DNA from 3 places in the Roseateles cavernae genome. Region 1 is predicted to be linked to each of the others. Evidence: predicted binding sites of a transcription regulator. Region 1 holds the regulator's gene; each other region holds the start of a gene.
What was found. The regulator NrdR, encoded in region 1, represses ribonucleotide reductase genes. The targets are predictions, from matches to a motif close to CACNANATNTNGTG.

Region 2: a site for NrdR is predicted at 1,067-1,080, ahead of ABGI63_RS12085 (ribonucleoside-diphosphate reductase subunit alpha). Genes of this name have one in related genera too.
Region 3: a site for NrdR is predicted at 1,632-1,645, ahead of ABGI63_RS20020 (ribonucleoside triphosphate reductase). Genes of this name have one in related genera too.

The regions. Positions count from the first base shown of each region.
Region 1 covers NZ_JBDPLH010000006.1:13,830-19,935, forward strand. Annotated here, with positions in the region: gene ABGI63_RS16550 (lytic transglycosylase domain-containing protein) at 1-232, shown strand, start outside; ZMP/ZTP riboswitch at 277-399, shown strand; gene glyA (serine hydroxymethyltransferase) at 463-1,713, shown strand; gene nrdR (transcriptional regulator NrdR) at 1,728-2,171, shown strand; gene ABGI63_RS16565 (GspH/FimT family pseudopilin) at 2,280-2,831, shown strand; gene ABGI63_RS16570 (type IV pilin protein) at 2,935-3,393, shown strand; gene ABGI63_RS16575 (prepilin-type N-terminal cleavage/methylation domain-containing protein) at 3,390-4,055, shown strand; gene ABGI63_RS16580 (pilus assembly PilX family protein) at 4,058-5,377, shown strand; gene ABGI63_RS16585 (type IV pilus modification PilV family protein) at 5,374-6,106, shown strand, end outside.
Region 2 covers NZ_JBDPLH010000003.1:302,208-308,313, reverse strand. Annotated here, with positions in the region: gene ABGI63_RS12085 (ribonucleoside-diphosphate reductase subunit alpha) at 1-801, opposite strand, end outside; gene ABGI63_RS12080 (sigma-54-dependent transcriptional regulator) at 1,346-2,926, opposite strand; gene ABGI63_RS12075 (sensor histidine kinase) at 2,926-4,815, opposite strand; gene ABGI63_RS12070 (PP0621 family protein) at 4,812-5,063, opposite strand; gene ABGI63_RS12065 (cytochrome C assembly family protein) at 5,065-5,862, opposite strand; gene ffh (signal recognition particle protein) at 5,949-6,106, shown strand, end outside.
Region 3 covers NZ_JBDPLH010000009.1:10,079-16,184, forward strand. Annotated here, with positions in the region: gene ABGI63_RS20020 (ribonucleoside triphosphate reductase) at 1-1,618, opposite strand, end outside; gene ABGI63_RS20025 (ribonucleotide reductase subunit alpha) at 1,732-2,139, opposite strand; gene ABGI63_RS20030 (putative zinc-binding protein) at 2,240-2,683, shown strand; gene ABGI63_RS20035 (SirB2 family protein) at 2,643-3,035, opposite strand; gene ABGI63_RS20040 (NnrS family protein) at 3,046-4,245, opposite strand; gene ABGI63_RS20045 (DUF8744 domain-containing protein) at 4,245-5,351, opposite strand; gene ABGI63_RS20050 (metal-sulfur cluster assembly factor) at 5,348-5,677, opposite strand; gene ABGI63_RS20055 (Rrf2 family transcriptional regulator) at 5,674-6,106, opposite strand, start outside.

The DNA.
Region 1 (6,106 bases):
CCAGCGCGCCGGCGGCATCGAGGAAGGGCTGCGCTACTACGTCGGTGCCGCCAATCTGCCCGACGACGCCGGCTACGCCAACAAGGTGCTGGCCGAGCACGAGCAGATGAAGTCGGTGATCGCCGGCCGCCCTTATGTGCCCGCACCCAAGCCGATCCGCGAGGTCAATAGCACGCCCGCAACGACACCTGCGGCGCCCGCTGCGGCCGACCAGATCGCGCTGCTGAACTGAAACAGCTTTTGCTCGACGCCGGGCCTGCAGCCTCCGCTACACTGCAGGCTTCGCGCGACTGGCGATCAAGGTCACAGCCGTGACCCGAGGTGGTGGACCACCGGGGAGCGCGAACGGTCAAGGGTGAGCAGCCCGGCCGCCATCAGCCGTTCGCCTGGGCAGCCACGCCGCGCCGTCGCTCAAGCGTCGGCGTGCGCCGTGACTCCAACCCTAGACCGCCACCATCCATCATGTTTGATCGCAACACCTCGACCCTCGCCCAAGTGGACCCCGATCTGTGGGCCGCCGTCCAGCAAGAGAACCAGCGCCAGGAAGATCACATCGAGCTGATCGCTTCCGAGAACTACACCTCGCCGGCCGTGATGCAGGCGCAGGGCAGCCAGCTGACCAACAAGTACGCCGAGGGCTATCCCGGCAAGCGCTACTACGGTGGCTGCGAGTATGTGGACGTGGTCGAGCAACTGGCCATCGACCGCCTGAAGCAGCTGTTCGGCGCCAACTTCGCCAATGTCCAGCCCAACTCCGGTTCGCAGGCCAACCAGGGCGTGTTCTTCGCGCTGCTGCAGCCCGGTGACACCATCATGGGCATGAGCCTGTCCGAGGGCGGCCACCTGACCCATGGCATGCCGCTGAACATGAGCGGCAAATGGTTCAACGTGATCTCCTACGGCCTGAACGCCAAGGAAGAGATCGACTACGAGGCGATGGAAGCGCTGGCCCGCGAGAAGAAGCCCAAGCTGATCATCGCCGGCGCCTCGGCCTACAGCCTGCGCATCGACTTCGAGCGCTTCGGCAAGATCGCCAAGGAAATCGGCGCCTATTTCATGGTGGACATGGCCCACTATGCGGGCCTGATCGCCGCCGGCGTCTACCCGAACCCGGTGCCGCATGCCGATGTGGTGACCTCGACCACGCACAAGAGCCTGCGCGGCCCGCGCGGCGGCATCATCCTGATGAACGACGAGGCGATCGCCAAGAAGATCAACTCGGCGATCTTCCCCGGCATCCAGGGCGGCCCGCTGATGCATGTGATTGCCGGCAAGGCCGTGGCTTTCAAGGAAGCGCTGACGCCCGAGTTCAAGAGCTACCAGGAACAGGTGGTCAAGAACGCCAAGGTGCTGGCCGACACGCTGATCGAGCGCGGCCTGCGCATCGTCTCCGGCGGCACCGAGAGCCATGTGATGCTGGTGGATCTGCGCCCCAAGGGCCTGACCGGCAAGGAGGCCGAGGCCATCCTGGGCGCCGCCCACATGACCTGCAACAAGAACGGCATCCCGAACGACCCGCAGAAGCCGATGGTCACCAGCGGCATCCGCCTGGGCACGCCGGCGATGACCACGCGCGGCTTCAAGGAAGAACAGGTGCGCATCACCGCCCACCTGATCGCCGATGTGCTGGACAAGCCGCATGACGAGGCCAATCTGGCCGCCGTGCGCGAGAAGGTCGCGGCGCTGACGCGCGACTTCCCGGTCTACCGCTAAGCCGCCGCCCGCCGATGCGCTGCCCCTTCTGCTCCCATGCCGAAACCCAGGTGGTCGAAACCCGGGAGTCGGATGAAGGCGATGTGGTGCGGCGCCGGCGGCGCTGCCTGGGCTGTGACAAGCGCTTCACCACCTACGAACGGGCGGAGATCGCGATGCCCGTGGTGGTCAAGAAAGACGGCACCCGGGCCGACTTCGACCCGGCCAAGCTGCGCGCCTCGATGCAGCTGGCGTTGCGCAAGCGACCGGTCAGCATCGAGCAGGTCGATGCCGCGCTGGCCCGCATCGAGGAAAAGCTGCTGACCAGCGGCGCCCGCGAACTGCCGTCGACCAAGATGGGCGAGCTGGTGATGCGCGAACTCAAGCGCATCGACAAGGTCGCCTATGTGCGCTTTGCCTCGGTCTACCGCAGCTTCGAGGATGTGGATGAATTCCGGCAGCTGATCCGCGATATTTGAATCTTCCCTCCAAGGGGGTGCCAGGCTCCCCCCTTTGGCAGGACAGAAAGCGCCGGCCCGGCCCTCTAGATTGGATTCATGCCCGATGAATCCAGTCCGGAGCCGACCATGCCGCAAGCCCCTCACCCCCCGCATCACCTCCGTGGTCTCAGCCTGATCGAGGTTTGCGTCGTCTGCCTGATCCTGGCGGTACTGCTGAGCCAGGCGATTCCGTCGATGCAAAGACTCAGGCTCGGCCAGCATGTCCGGGGCACCGCCCAGACCCTGATGACCGATCTGCAGCAGGCGCGCAGCGTCGCCGTGATTCAGGGCAAGGCCGTGCATATGCGCTTCAATGCGGGTGATGGCGGCAGTTGCTACATCGTCTACAGCGGCCCGAGCGACGGCTGCCACTGCGACAACGCGGGCCAGACCCGCTGCACCGATGCGGCTGCCCTGGCCAAGGTCGAATGGCTGCCCGCCACGCAGGCCACGACGATACGCGCCAATGTCGAAAAACTCAGCTTCCAGGCCAGGCAAGGCGCGGTGACCAGCACCGGCAGCATCGATATTGCCGCGCCTGGCGGCCCCTCGATTCGCCATATCGTCGCGATCACCGGCCGCGTGCGCTCGTGCTCACCCGATGGCAGCGCGGGGCGCCTGCCGCGCTGCGCCGGCTGAACTGCCCCCTAACCCAAGGAAGCGTGGATCAACGGTCAGATATTGCCGACGAGCGGCCGACCCTGTTCGAGAGTCGCTGCGCACCGCGTCCACATAATTTTCCATGTCCATGCTACCGCCCTCTGCGCCCCAGGCTGCCGTCGGCCCGACAGGCAGTCATGGCTTCACGTTGGTCGAGCTGATGCTGGCGGTGGTGATCGCCGGCATCCTGGCTGCTGTCGCCCTGCCCTCCTTCCAGCACATGGTGCAAAAAGGCCGGCGTGCCGACGCCGTGGCCACCTTGTCGGCGGTGCAGCAGGCACAGGAGCGCTGGCGCGCCAACCGGGCGACCTACACCGAAAAGCTGAGCGATCTGCAGTTCAGCAGCGATCAGTCGCTCGACAAGCATTACGTGATCAAGATCGTGCTGACGAACGACGGCGCCACCGGCTACACCATCGAGGCGAATGCGCTGGAAAGCAGCCCCCAGGCCAAGGACAGCGCCTGCGCCAAGATGTCCATCACGATGAGTGGTGGCCAGATGCAATACCTGCCCACCACCGGCGGATGCTGGTCCAGATGACTTCCGCAAGCATCAAGGGCCTGAGCCTGATCGAGATGATGGTCGGCTTGACGGTAGGCATGATTGTCGTCGCCGGCGCCTCGCTGATGATGGTGGGCCAGTTGGAGGACCATCGCCGCCTGATGCTGGAAACCCAGGTGCAGCAGGACTTGCGGGCGGCGGCCGATCTGGTGCTGCGCGATATGCGCCGCGCCGGTTTCAACAGGCGTGCGGAAGACGGCGTCTCGGCGCCCGGCATGGCGACCCAGGCCAATCTCTATGCGATGGCGCGCCTGGACAAGGACGGCCAGCTGCTCTACAGCTACAGCCGGGCCAAGGGCGAGGCCGACGAGGACGGCAAGGTCGCCAACAACGAGGAGTTCGGCTACCGCGTTCGGTCCAAGGAGTTGCAGTTCCGCCATGGCGGCAACTGGCAGCCGCTGACGGACCCCAAGACCCTGGAGATCACCAGCTTCGAGCCGGAGCTGCTGGTGCAGCGCGTCAAGCTGGATGAGTTCTGCCAGCGCCCCTGCCCGATCGGTGCCACCGACTGCCCGCCTAGCATGGAGGTCCGGGAACTGCGGCTGACGCTGAGTGGCAAGGCCGCGCATGACGCGCGGGTGGTGCGCAGCGTCACGGTCAGCACCCGGCTGCGCAATGACGCCATCGAGGGAGGCTGCTGATCATGCGCTGCGCCGCCAATCAGCGTGCCATGGGGCAACAGGGTGCGGCCACCCTGGTGGTCGTGATGGTGCTGTTCTTCATCATGGCGATGATGGCCGCCTTCGCGAACCGCAATCTCGTTTTCGAGCAGCGCATCGCGAGCAACTACTACCGGGCCGGCCTCGCGCTGGAAACCGCCGAAGCCGGCGGCGAATGGGTGCTGAACGCGCTGAACGGCGTTTTCATCGATGCCAGCTGCAAGAACAGCGGTGCCATGGGCTCGAGCTTCCGTGAGCGCTATCTGGATATCGGCGCCGATCGCGCCATCAGCACCGACGCTGACGAGGACGCCAGCTTCAATCCGCTGAATCCCGCGTCCGGCGACCCCTATGTGGCCGCCGGCATCAGCACGGAGGCTGCGGGCTGGGCCTACCAGTGTCCGGCCGATGGCGTGCTGGTGTCGCCGGCGCCGGCCGCCGCCCATCGCTTGCAGCCGATGTTCGTGGTACGTTTTCGGCCCCGCGACCGCGCCGGTGTCGTGAATGTGGAGGTGAGCAGCTGCACCGACATCATCAAGAACTGCAACCGCCAGGCCTTTGCCGCCCAGGCCGATCTGGCCAAGAGCGTGCTCTTCTTTGATGCGGCCCTGGTCAGCGCCTTGAAAGTGCCACCCGCCAGCCCGCTGACGGTGCGCGGCGCGGTCGACCTGGGGGCCACGGGGCTGGGGCTGCACAACACCGATCCGGCACTCAGCGGCTTGCTGATGCAGGCCGGGCTGGGCTACCAAGGCAGCATCAGCCGGCTCAGCAGCGTGCCTGGCACGCCGACACGCGATGCCTTGATCAGCGGCGACGAGACGCTGCGAAGCCGCGATGGCAAACCGGTCGATATGTTTCAGCTGTTTTTTGGCATGTCACCGATGACTTATCGCCAGCAACCGGCGATGCGGGAGCTGATCTGTGCGGACGATTGCAGCGCCAAGCTGCAAGAGGCCTATGCCAGCGGCCAGCGCATGCTCTGGGTCGAGGGTCCGGCCGAGATCCGCAGCAATATCACGCTGGGCACCGCGGCGGACCCCTTCTTGCTGGTGGTCAACGGTGCCCTGCGCTTGGATGGCCCGATGCTGCTGAACGGGCTGATCTATGCCCGTGGCAACACGTCCTGGAACAACACCGTCGGGGCCCAGCCGGCCGTGCTGACCGGCGCCCTGCTCAGCGACGGCGACCTGGTCGCCAGCGGCACGGCCGACATCGTCTATCACGCGGACCTGATCAACACGCTGAGCAACCGGCGCGGTAGCTTTGTCCGCGTGCCGGGCAGCTGGTCGGATGGCACGGAATGAAACGCAGCCGCCGCCTCTTCGGTCGATACGCTGATGCTCAAGCGGGCGTGACCCTGATCGAAGCGCTGGTGACCCTGCTGATCATGTCCTTCGGCATGCTGGCCCTGGTCGGGCTGCAGGGCCATATGCGGCGCAGTGCCGATCTGGCCAAGCAGCGCAGCGAGGCGGTGCGCCTGGTTCAGCAAGACCTTGAAACCATACGGTCCTTCTCCGAACTGGCGCTTCCAGCGGATGCGCAAGCGCATGTACGCGCGTTCGCGCAGATCGCCGATCTCAAGCGCGTCGGCGCCGGCGACCCAGAAAGCAATGCGAGTTTCACATTGAACCGGGTGTTGGCGCAGCGCCCCGGCGAGCCACTGTCGGTGCAGGTCACGGTGAGCTGGGAGGATAGGACGGGCACCGTGCAGCAAGTGATCATGGGCAGCTTCATCACGCCGACCGATCCGCGGCTCAGCGGCTCGCTGGCCATTGCCCCCGAGGGCGACCCGACTCGCCGTCCGCAGGGCCGTCACCTCACGATACCGCCGACAGCCAAGGACTTGGGCGATGGTCACAGCGTCTTCAAGCCGCCGGCCACCAGCAGCGGCGTGGCCTGGGTGTTCAACAATCAGACCGGCCGCATCGTCAAGCTGTGCCAATTGCCGGACCACACGGTCGGCACGGCCCAGATCACGCGGGACGACGTCGCGGCCTACTGCAGCACGGTCTCGAACAGCTATCTGCTCAGCG
Region 2 (6,106 bases), on a different contig from region 1:
CAGCTCGGCCTTGACGCCCTTCTTGATATAGCCGGGGAAATACTCGGCATAGCGGCTCTGCATCTGCTCCTGCGTGATTTCGCCGCCGACCACCTCGCGGCGGATCGTGTGCAGCAGCAGGCGTGCGGTGGCGCGGCTGTAGCCGGGATCCTTCTCGATCAGGGTGCGGGCGGCCAGGATCGAGGCCTTGTACACCTCGTCGATCGGCACGCCGTCATACAGATTGCGCTTGGTCTCGGCCAGGATGGGCTCCGGCTTGACGTCGGCGCCGAGGTTTTCGCAGGCCGAGACGATCAGGCTTTGCAGATGGGCCAGGTCCAGCGGAATGCGCTGGCCGTTGTCGATCACCGTCAGGCCGGACTCCAGCGCGGCGGCCTGAGCCACCTCACCCTTGGCCACGCGCTCCTGGTAGCGGCGCTCGCGATACAGCACATAGGCGCGCGCCACCTCATGGTGACCACCGCGCATCAGGCCCAGCTCGACATGGTCCTGCACATCCTCGATGTGGAAGGTGCCGCCGCTCGGGCGCGAGCGCAGCAGCGCGCGCACCACGTTCTCGGTCAGGCCGTCGACCGTCTCGCGCACGCTGGCCGAGGCCGCGCCGCTGGTGCCATGCACGGCCAGAAAGGCCTTCATCAAGGCCACCGCGATCTTGCTGGGCTCGAACGAGACCACCGCGCCATTGCGACGGATGATCTGGTAGGCCTGATAAGCGGTCTGCTTGGCCGCGCCGGCCGCTGCGGCGGGCGCGGAGGCGGCAGCGGGAGCGTCCGAGCGGGTCTGGGCTGCTGTGCTTTGCATAATTCCTCGTCTGTCTTGTTCGAATCAGAAATGGCAGGTCCGCGACACGCCAGGGGCGGCCATGGATCTGCGTTCGTTATTGCTGTCGTCGGGGCTTGGGGCTGTGCGACTGCGCGAGCCCACCGGGCAGGCCGGCGAGCCCGCCATCGTTCGCATCGCAAGCCAGGCAGAACACGGCGCTGTACCGGTCACGCTGGGCAAGACGACTGCGAAGGGATAGGGCATTTCAGTGCTTTGCCGAGGCTAGAAGGATAGCATGAAGAAACACTATATCTGGGGCTACCCAGCTCTTCAAGCACTACAGCTAGCGTCAAACCCGCATATCGAACCCGGTTGACCGGCGACCCTTCACGCGCTAGCCGCACGCCGCAAAAAGCCTTGCAGGGCCGCCTCGATGCCGCTCGCATCGCGCCAGCACCCAGCATTGATCGGGGTTTGAAATCCGGGGCCCGCGACAGTCGCGGCCTGCAGCGCAAAACCGCCCGCCAGGCCGCGCCAACAAAGGCTTTGTGGACCGCGGCCTCGGTCGGCGCTCAGTCGGCGCTCAGTGGGCGTCGGAGCCCTCGCCATCGCCCGAGGTCGAACCTTCGGTGATGCCCAGCCGTGCCATCCGGTAACGAATCTGACGCAGCGACAAGCCCAGGCTCGCACCGGCGGCCGTGCGATTGAAGCGGTGGCGCTCCAAAGCGCGTAACAAGATGCTTCGTTCGACCTCATCCAGATAAAGGGCCAGGTCTTGCGGCAGCTCGGCCTGGTCGTCGGCCAGGTCGGGCAGCGGCGCCGCCGGCGGCGCCTCCAGCACATCCAGCGCCCCCAGTTGCGAGTCATCCAGCAGCGATTCGGGCAGGCCCAGATCCTCCGCGTCGATCAGCTCGCCACCCGACAGCGCCAGCGCCCGGTGCAGCAGGTTCTCGAGCTCGCGCACATTGCCCGGGAAGGCATAGCGCGCCAGTTGCGACAGCGCCGCCGGTGTCAGCCGCGGCACCGGCGACACGCCGGCATCGCGGGCGATGCGCTCCAGCACCCGTTCGCTGATCGCGGCCAGGTCCTCGATGCGCTCGCGCAGCGGCGGCACGCGGATCTGTATCACGTTGAGCCGGTAGAACAAGTCCTGGCGGAAGCGCCCGGCCGCCACCTCGGCGCTCAGGTCCTTGTGGGTGGCGCTGAGAATGCGCACATTGACCGGCGCCTCGGCCACCGCGCCGACCGGCCGCACCGAGCGCTCCTGGATCGAGCGCAGCAGCTTGCTCTGCATCGCCAGCGGCAGGTCGCCGATCTCGTCGAGGAACAAGGTGCCGCCATGGGCGGCCTGGAAGAAGCCCTCGCGGTCCTCATTGGCGCCGGTGAACGCGCCCTTGCGATAGCCGAAGAACTCGGCCTCCAGCAGCTGTTCGGGAATCGCGCCGCAATTGACCGCGACGAAAGCCTGGCTGCCGCGCACGCTGCTCTCATGGATGGAGCGAGCCACCAGCTCCTTGCCGGTGCCCGACTCGCCCTGCAGCAGCACCGGCGCCATGCTGCGCGCCACCTTCTCGATCAGCGAGCGCACCTGCCGGATCGCGGTCGACTCGCCGGCCAGGCGCTGCAGCGCGCCGGCCGGCGCCGCCGAGGCAGCATCCTCGACGCGCGCGCGCGATGCGGCAGCTGGCGACACGCGCGCCTCGGCCTTCGCCGGCCTGGGCAGCTCGGCCACCGACTGCCGCTCCGACGGCAGCTGCGCCGGCACCACCGAGGGCTGGCTTTGCGGCAGACGCCCCAGCGCCGAGGCGACGACGCTGCGGAACTGGCGCAGATCGACCGGCTTGGTCAGGTAGTCATAAGCACCGGCCTTCAGCGCCTCGACCGCGTTCTCGGCCGAGCCATAGGCGGTGATCACCAGGGCCTTCTCCGGCCGGCCCTGCTGCTCCAGCCAGGCCAGCACATCCAGGCCGCTGCCGTCAGGCAGGCGCATATCGGTGATGACGGCGCTGTAGCGGCGCTGCTGCAGCCGGGCCAGCGCCTCCTCCACCGTGCCGGCGGTCTCCAGCTCATAGCCCTCGCGCAGCAGGGTCAGCTCGTAGAGCGTGCGCAGATCCGGCTCGTCATCGACGACCAGCAGGCTGAAGGCGGGATTGGCAGAGCTCATCAGGAAGAAGCCGGGGCAAGAGGCGCGTCGGCCGGCAGGCGACGCAGGGTCACGACGAATTCATTGCCGCCCAGTGCGGCCGAGCGCTGGCTGCGGTAATCGATGCGCCCGCCATAGCGCTCGCACAACTCGCGGCAAATATACAAGCCCAGGCCCGAACCCCGGCTGCGCGTCGAGAAAAAGGGCTCGAACAGATGGCGCTCGACCTCGGGCGCGATCAGCTCGCCGGCGCTGAACACACCGAGGCTGACCCATTGCTCGGACTGCGCGCGCAGGCTGACCTGCACGCTGCGCGGGCCCGGTGTCGCATGGCGCAGCGCGTTGTCCAGCAGATTGATCAGCACGCGACGCAGATGCTCGGGCTCGAAGCTGATGCGCAGCGCATGAGCCGGCAGGCTCAGGCCCAGCGGGCTGTCCGGGCCTGCCGGCAGCTTGTTGGTGCGGGCCCAGTCCAGGCAGGCCTCGCTGACCAGCGCGCTGGCGTCCACCGGCACCGGCTGCGGCGGCACGCCGGGCGCCACTTCCATCACATCGTCGACGATGCGCTTGAGGCGCTGCACATTGGAGCTGACCATCGCCGTCAGGCGCTGCGACTGCGGGTCGACACAATCCTCGGCCAGCAGCGCATTGGCCTGATCGATGGCGGCCAGCGGATTGCGGATCTCGTGGGCGATGCCGGCCGAGATGCGGCCCATCGCGGCCAGCTTTTCCTGGCGGCTGCGCGCCAGCAGATTGCGCACATCCTCGACGAAGAGCACACACAGGTCTTCGGTGCCATGCACCTCGCGCCGGCGCGTGAAACGCATGCGCAGGCGCAAGGCGCGCCGCTCGACCGCATTGAACACCAGGGCCACATCGCGCCCCTCCTCCGGCCAGCCGCCGGCCGAGAAGGCCTGCTCCACCGCCGCCACCAGCGGCTCCCAGGTCGGCACGCCGCGCAGCTGGAAGGGCGCGGTGCGCACCATCTGCTGCTCGGCCAGCAGGCCGCGCGCGGCCGGATTGGCGGCACGCACATGGCCACGCCTGTCCACCACCAGCACGCCCTCGGCCATCTCGTCGATCACCAGCCGGTTCAGCTGCGCCTGCTGGCGCGCCAGCTCCATGCTGCCGCGCGCGGCGCGCTCCTCGCGCGCCAGCCGGCTGGCCAGCTCGCTGGCCAGCAGCCCGATCACGAAGAAGCCGACGCCGACGAGGCCGGCCTGCGTCATGCGCAGCCCGGCATCGGCGCCCTGCAGCACCGACCACCAGGCCACGCCCAGGGTCATCAGCGCCGCCGCCGCAGCGGTGGCCAGCGCCAGCAGACGCGGTGTCAGCACGCCGGCCATCAGCACCGGCAGCACGAACAGCGCGCCATAGCTGACCCCGGCGCTGCGGTCCAGCGCCAGCAGCAGGCCGAACAGGCCCAGGTCCAGGCCGATGCTGAGCCACCAGCGCGGGCTGCTGAGCCGGGCCAGCGACTGCGCCGAGGCGCCCCGCTGCAGGCGCGGCAACAACCACAGCGCTACCGCCTCGAGCGCATAGACCCCGCTCAGCGCCAGAGTCCAGAACGGGGTCGTCGAACCCAGCAGCGCCGCCAGCGCCTGCGCGCCGACCAGGGCCAGGCCCAGCGCCGCGCGCGCCGCCAGAAAGGCCCGGTACAAGCGCTGGAAGGCGCTGCCACCGGCGTGCGCGAGCCGGCGCGCCTGCTGAAAGAAGAACTGTGAGTCGGCGGCATCGGCGGTGCCGGCCGAGTCGACGCCGGCAGCCGCTTCACCCTCACCTTCGTGCGGCGGGCCGAACCAGGACTGGTCGCGGCCGTCGGCGGCCGGTCCGCGTCGCTCGCTGCGGCGGCGGTCACCACGTCGGCGGTCGGATCCGCGGCGATCCCGGCTCGACCGCGCCTCGCTCATGGCGTCTTGCCGGCCTCATGGGCCGCCCGGTGGGCGGCGCTGCAGAACACCCCGCCGAGCCCGGGCAGGGCCTCGGACTGCGGCAGGTGCAGTCCGCAATGGGCACAGCTGACGATGTGCTGCGGCGCGGCCGGTGGTGCGGGCGGCGCCGGCGGTGGCGCGGGCGGCTTCACACCGGGGCGGCTGCGCTTGAAGCCCAGCATGAAGAACACCAGACCGATGACGAGGATGATCAGCAGGTACTTCATATCAATAGCCCGCGCCGCGTTGCAGCAGCACCTCCAACACGAAACGGGTGCCGGCATAGGCCAGCAGCAGCAGGGCCGCGCCGAAATAAAGCCAGCGCGTCGCGCGCCGGCCGCGCCAGCCGAACACACGCCGGCCGGTCAGCAGCCCGGTCAGCACCAGCCAGCCCAGCATGGACAGCAGATTCTTGTGGTCCCAATGCCATTGCGGCGTGAACCACCAGCCCAGCAGCAAGGCCAGCGACAGCACGACGACCCCGGAGCCGACGAACTGAAAGGTCAGCCGCTCCAGCCGCAGCAGCGGCATGCCCAGCGTCGCCGGCCCCTGGGCGGACTTCAGCCGCATCTGCCGCTCGGCGCGGTTCAGCATCACCGCATGCAGTACCGCAACGCCGAACAGACCATAGGAGGCCAGGCCCAGCACCCAGTGCAGCGGCGCCCAGGGCGAGGCGGCCAGCGGGCGGCTCTCGCCCGGATAGGCCCAGGCCAGCAGCACGGTCAGCGCCGCCAGGCCGGCCAGCACGCGCCGCGCGCCCGGCAGCGGTACGAAGCGGCTCTCGACAAGATAGACCGCCAGCACCAGCCATATCGTCATCGACAGCGCCGGCGCAAAACCGAAGCGGGCGCCAGGTCTTGCCAGGCCGAAGCCGGCGATATCCAGTAACAGGGCCGCCAGATGAACAAGCCAGGCCAGCAGCAGCAGGACGCGCAGGCGGCCCGCACCCGCCCCTGCCGATTCCCGCACGCCGGCGGCCACTGCATAGGCCAGCAAGGCGGCCAGACTACTGAGGCTCAGCAGCATGGCGGGCAGCCCTTCGGACGCAAACGATAAAATCATCGCCACAGTGTACTTTTGCGCGCCCGCCTTGCCGGTCGGTGCGAACCTTGATGGCCTCCAATCTGACCAACCGCCTGAGCCAGCTCGTCAAAACGATGCGTGGCCAGGCCCGCATCACCGAAACGAATGTCCAGGAGATGCTGCGCGAAGTGCGCATGGCCTTGCTGGAGGCCGATGTGGCGCTGCCGGTGGTGCGCGACTTCATCGC
Region 3 (6,106 bases), on a different contig from region 1:
CCGGCGTCGCCTCCAGGTTGTAGAGGTGGCCGGTTTCTTCCTGGAACTCGACGATGCGGGCGCGCACATGGTCGAGCAGGCGCAGCGCCAGCGCATGGCCGCGCGCGTCGGTGATGTCGTAGTCGTCGGCGCTGAAGTTGCGGATCATCTCGTTGAGGCCGTTGACGCCCAGGGTCGAGAAATGGTTGCGCAAGGTGCCCAGATAGCGCTTGCTGTAGGGAAACAGGCCCTGGTCCATCAGGCGCTGGATCAGCTCGCGCTTGAGTTCCAGGCTCTGCCTGCCGAACTCAAGAAGCCGATCCAGCGCAGCCAGCAGGCCGGCCTCGTCGCCGCAGTGCAGATGGCCCAGGCGCGCACAATTGATCGTGACCACACCGATGCTGCCGGTCTGTTCGGCGCTGCCGAACAGACCGTTGCCGCGCTTGAGCAGCTCGCGCAGGTCCAGCTGCAGCCGGCAGCACATCGAGCGCACCATATTCGGCTCCAGCTCCGAGTTCACGAAGTTCTGGAAGTAGGGCAGGCCGTACTTGGCCGTCATCTCGAACAGTGCGGCGGCGTTTTCTGACTCCCAGGGGAAATCGGGTGTGATGTTGTAGGTCGGGATTGGGAAAGTGAAGACCCGGCCTTTGGCATCGCCGGCCGTCATCACGTCGATGTAAGTGCGGTTGATCATGTCCATCTCGAGCTGCAGATCGCCGTAGGAAAACGGCATCTCCCGGCCGGCAATCACCGGCACCTGCTCGCGCAGGTCCGCTGGGCAGGTCCAGTCGAAGGTCAGGTTGGTGAAGGGCGTCTGCGTGCCCCAGCGCGAGGGCACGTTGAGGTTGTAGACCAGCTCCTGGATGCACTGGCGCACCTCGGCGTAGCTCATGCGATCGGCACGCACAAAGGGCGCCATATAGGTATCGAAGGAAGAGAAGGCCTGCGCACCGGCCCACTCGTTCTGCAAGGTGCCGAGGAAATTGACGATCTGGCCGACCGCCGAGCTCATGTGTTTGGGGGGGCCGGCCTCGACCTTGCCCGGCACGCCGTTCAGGCCTTCGTGCAAGAGCGTGCGCAGCGACCAGCCGGCGCAGTAGCCGCTGAGCATGTCGAGATCGTGGATGTGCAGGTCGCCGTCTCGATGGGCCTGGCCGATCTCGGGTGCATAGACATGCGAGAGCCAGTAGTTGGCCGTCATCTTGCCGGACACATTGAGGATCAGGCCGCCCAGCGAATAGCCCTGGTTGGCATTGGCGTTGACGCGCCAGTCGTCGCGATTCAGGTACTCGTTGATCGAGCGCTCGACATCCACCAGGGTCTTGCGATCCTCACGCAGCCGCGCGTGCTGCTCGCGGTAGACGATGTAGGCGCGCGCGGTCTTCAGATGATTGGACGCGATCAAGGTCTGCTCGACGATGTCCTGGATCTGCTCGACGCCGGGTGCCTGACCGTGGAAGCGGTGCGCCAGCACCTTCAGCACGCTGGCGCACAACAAGGCCTGTTCGTCGGCGCCGTACTCGCCGCTGGCAATGCCGGCGCGTTGCAGTGCCAGCGCGATCTTCTGGGCGTCGAAGGCCGCGTGGCGCCCATCACGCTTGAGAACCTGGGCGGGAAGGCTGGCATGGATGTTTGACATGGATGGTTCTGAACACTAGATATGGTGTGCAGCCTATCCTTCAAACACTAAATGTGGATTTGCGCTGACGCAAACTCCCGACTCGACCTGGCGCCGCAGGCGCCACGGCGGGGTCAGCCGAAACTCAGCGGGCGGCCTTCGACGTCCAGTGCCAGCAACCCCTCAAGCTGGCCGCTGCGGATGCGCTCGACCATGGTGCGCAGCGCCTGCTCGATGCGGGCCTCGGTCGCCGGCTTGCCGCCCTGGCCGGACAGGGCGGCGATGAAGACGACCTGCCAGGGTGGCCCGGCCTTGGCGGACTCGGCACGCAAGGCCTCGAAGCTGCCGAGCTCTGCAGGCGACTTGTCCACGCAGACCCGTGGTGAGAGCGTGCCGCCCTGGCCGCTGGCAAAACGCTCACGCTGCTCAGGACTGGGGTCCTCGGGCAGTTCGGCCGTCGTGAAGACGAAGAGCAGTCGCTGGGGCTCGGCCTGGAGGGTGGCGCCGCGCAGGAGCAGCTCGAAGGGTGTGTCGCTTGTCATGGGCGCAAGCGTCGCGCCTGTCGCGTCCAGAGGGTTTGCTCTGGATCAAGACAGCATCGCGGATTCGCTGCGCCAATATCAAAAACTGCGGAAGGTTTGGATGACAAGCAGCACACCCGTCCCCGCCAGGCGCCCACTGCCCCTGGTGTATTCCTGCTCGGGCTGCTCCAGTGCGGCCCAGCTGGCCAACTATCTGGCTCTGCGCCTGGACCGCGAGGGCGAAGCCGAGATGTCCTGCATTTCCGGTGTCGGCGGCAATGTGCGCAGCTTGGTGCGCCGTGCCCGCGACGCGGCTGCCGAGGGCAGGCCCATCATTGCCATTGATGGCTGCGCGCTGGCCTGCGCCAAGCAGTGTCTGGCCGAGCGCAGTGTCGCGCCGACCTGGCATCTGCTGCTGGCATCGTCGGGCGTCGCCAAGCGCTATCACGCCGATTTCGACACTGCACAGGCGGAGCAGATCTATCCGGTGCTGGTCGAGCAGGTGCAGGCGCTGCGTGACGCGCCTATCCCAGGTAGATCCACCAGCCCAGCGGGTTCTTGCTGATCGCCACCGAGGCGATCCAGCCGACGGTTGCCAGCGCTGCGAGCCAGGCGGCCGCGCGCAGCGCCAGTGGCCGGCCGGGTTTCAGCGCCAGCATGCCCAGCGCGATATAGAGCAGCAGGCCGAGGAGCTTGGCCAGCAGCCAGGGCGCCTCGAGCGGCGATAGCCGCAGCATCCAGGCCAGCGCGAGCGCCGACAGCAGCAGCACCGAGTCGACCAGATGGGGCAAGGTCCTGGCCGGCCGGCTGCCGACCCAGGCAGCGCCCAGCAAGGACCCGAGGCCGCGCGCGAAGAAGCCGCTGACCGAGAGCAGCACGGCGCCCTGGTGCAGGGTCTTGATCGTCAGATAGTCCATGGCCGGATTCTCAGCCCGGCCGGCCATCGAGGCGGGCGCGCGTCAGGATCGGCCAGTAGCGCAGCGCGTAGAGAGCGAAGCCGGCCGACCACAGCGCGGCCGACAGCAGCACCGCGTGGACGGTCTGCGCCGGCGCTAGCAGCGGCCAGCCGACGCGCACCACGGCGGCGGCCGCGACCAGCGCGTAGCTCGCCACATCGCCCCGGCTGGCCCGCAGCAGCCGGCCGGTGTGGCCCAGCGCGGTGCGCGTCATCATGCCGATGACCAGCCCGCCGATGGCGCCCAGGGTCAGCGCGTGGGTCGCCAGCGTCGGGGCCAGCAGGCCCAGCGCCGCCAGGCCGCGCAGCAGCAGGTGCAGCGGGATCCACAGATAGGCCAGATGCAGCACCCAGACCAGCGGCGTGCGCAGCGTCTTCAGCGGCTGCCACAGCAGCCAGCGCGCCAGATGGGCGGCCGAGCAGACGCCGGCCAGCAGGGCCAGCGGCAGGCCGCCCAGCCCCAGCCCATCGCCGGCCAGCAGCGCCAGCGTGCCGCCCAGCGCGGCCTGTTCCAGCCAGGGCCGGCGCGTCGCATTGGCGCCGGGCACGCCGTTGTTGGTGAACATCGGGATCACGCGGCCGGCCATCACCGCCATGATGAAGAGCACGACATCGAGCCCCAGCTGGATGCCGACCCAGCCGGGCAGCTGCAGCAGGCCCAGCTGGCTCAGGTGCACGCCGGCCTGGGCCAGAGTCAGCAGCGCCAGCAGGCCGATGAAGAAGTAGTTGCGGTGGTTGCGGGCGGCGATGAAGGGCAGGGCCAGCGCGATCGTGGCCAGCAGCGGGAAGGCGATATTGACCAGGGCTGCCGCCCAGCCCCAGGGCGTCAGCACCAGCACGCGGCCGGCCAGCCACAGCCCCGCCAGTGCGGCCAGCGCGGCACCGGTGGGTGTCGGGCGATTGCTCCAGTTGCGGCCGGCGGTGAACAGAAAGCCCACCAGCACGGCCAGGGTGAAACCGAACAGCATCTCGTGCGCATGCCATAGCGGCCCCTGCAGATAGGCCTGCGATCCCAGCAGGCCGGCGAACTGCAGCGCCCACAGCGCGATCGACAGCGCGGCGAAGCCGCTGGCCAGCAGGTAGAAGGGGCGGAAGCCGAGCTGCCAGAGCGCGAAGGCCGGTGCAGCCGCCGGGCGTGGGGGTTCCTCGATCTTGATGAATGACGCAGCCATCATGGCAACTTTCTTGCGCCGGTGGCGCCATGGCGGCGGCGCCACGCGAACGCGGCGCCGATCAGGGTCAGGGCAAACAGTGCGAGGGCGCCGGCATTCAGGCCGGCTCCCCAGGCACGCAGCGAGTCGTTCACGAAGCCACCGCCCAGCCGCAGCAGCAGGGACAGATGCAGAAGCGCCAGCGGCAGGTAGAAGGCCGGTCCGAACTGCAGCTTGATGCGGGCCACGGCCGGCAGGATCACCGGCGCATGGCCCATCATCATGCTGACGATGAAACCCAGCCCCAGCGCATGCAGGGCGGTGTCGCGGGCCGTGTGAAAGCCCAGCGCCGTGGCGGCCCAGGCCAGGCCGGCCAGCGCCAGCCAGACATAGCCGCCGAGCAGGCAGACCGCCATATAGCGGCTCAGGCCCTGGGCGAAGACCGTGCGGCGGGCGATGTCGAACAACAGCAGCCACAGGGCCAGCATCGCCAGGGCGGCGCCATAGAGCAGCGCTGACAGCGCCGCGCCCAGCAGCAGGGCGGCGAGGACCAGATACAGCGAGGCCTCGGCGCCGGGCCGGCGGCGCATCAGCCGCGTCATCTCCAGGCGCTCGGCCGCGATGGTCAGCACCAGGAAGGCGAACCAGCAGCGCAGCACGGCGTCGGCCGCGATGCCGGCCGCAAACAAGGCATTGCCGGCCAGCCAGGCCAGCGCGCCGAGCAGCAGCAGCGCGGTGTGCGCGGCCGGTTGGCGCCGCACGACGACGAGGTTGACCGCGACGAAGGCCAGCGCCGCCAGCGCAGCCAGCCCCGCAGCGGCGGCGCCGTAGCCCAGCAGCCAGCACAGGCCGGCCAGGCCGGACATGAACGGCCCGATGAAGGCGGCGCGGTGGCGCAGCGCCACCGCCCGCTCGATCGCGATCACGGTCCCCAGGAAACCGCCGCTCATCAGCGCCGCGTGCTCGAGGCCGGCGTGGCTCAGCCAGAGGGCATCGCTCAGCGGCAGGCCGGCGCGCAGCAGGCCCCCGCCCACGCCGCCCAGCAGCGACAACGCCATCAGGGCCAGCAGCAGCGGCCGCGCCAGCCGGGCGGATGCCGCAGGATGGAGCGCGCGGCGCGGTCTCACCAGCGCATGAAGCGCTTGGCCCGTTCGCTCATGCGATCGGTACTCCATGGCGGCTCCCAGACCAGTTCGACCTCGATGGCCAGCGCGGCCGGCACCACCCGGTCCAGCTCGGCCTCGACCTCGTCGATGATGACGTCGGCCACCGGGCAGGCCGCCGAGGTCATTGTCAGACGCACATGGACCTTGTCGGCGCCGACCTCGACGCCGTAGATCAGGCCCACATCGACGATGCTCATCGCCACCTCCGGGTCGACCACGCGGCTCAGCGCGTCGATGAGGGGCTGGCGCAGATCCTCCGGGCCGCTGTAGGGGAAGGGCGTGTTCATGACGACGGACGCGCGGTGCGCGCGGCGGGCTCGATGAACAGCATCCGCGCCAGGGCCTGGCGGTTGTGCACCAGGTCGGCCAGCGTGTAGCGGTCCAGCACCTTGTAGAAGGCATCGACCGCCTCGCCCATCACGTCGCGCAGCTTGCAGATCGGCGTGATGGCGCAATGCCCGCCCTCGGCGCTGAAACACTCGGCGGGCAAGGCCGCGCCCTCGGTCAGGCGCACGACGGCGCCGACGCCGATCAGCTCGGGCGCCAGCCCCAGCTCCAGCCCGCCGCCCTTGCCGCGCACATTGGCCAGCCAGCCGGTCTTGCCGAGAAAATGCACGACCTTGGTCAGGTGGTTCTCGGAGATCGCGAAGCTGGCGGCGATCTCGGCAATGGTGGCGCGCCGGCCCGGCCGGGCGGCCAGGAAGATCAGCACGCGC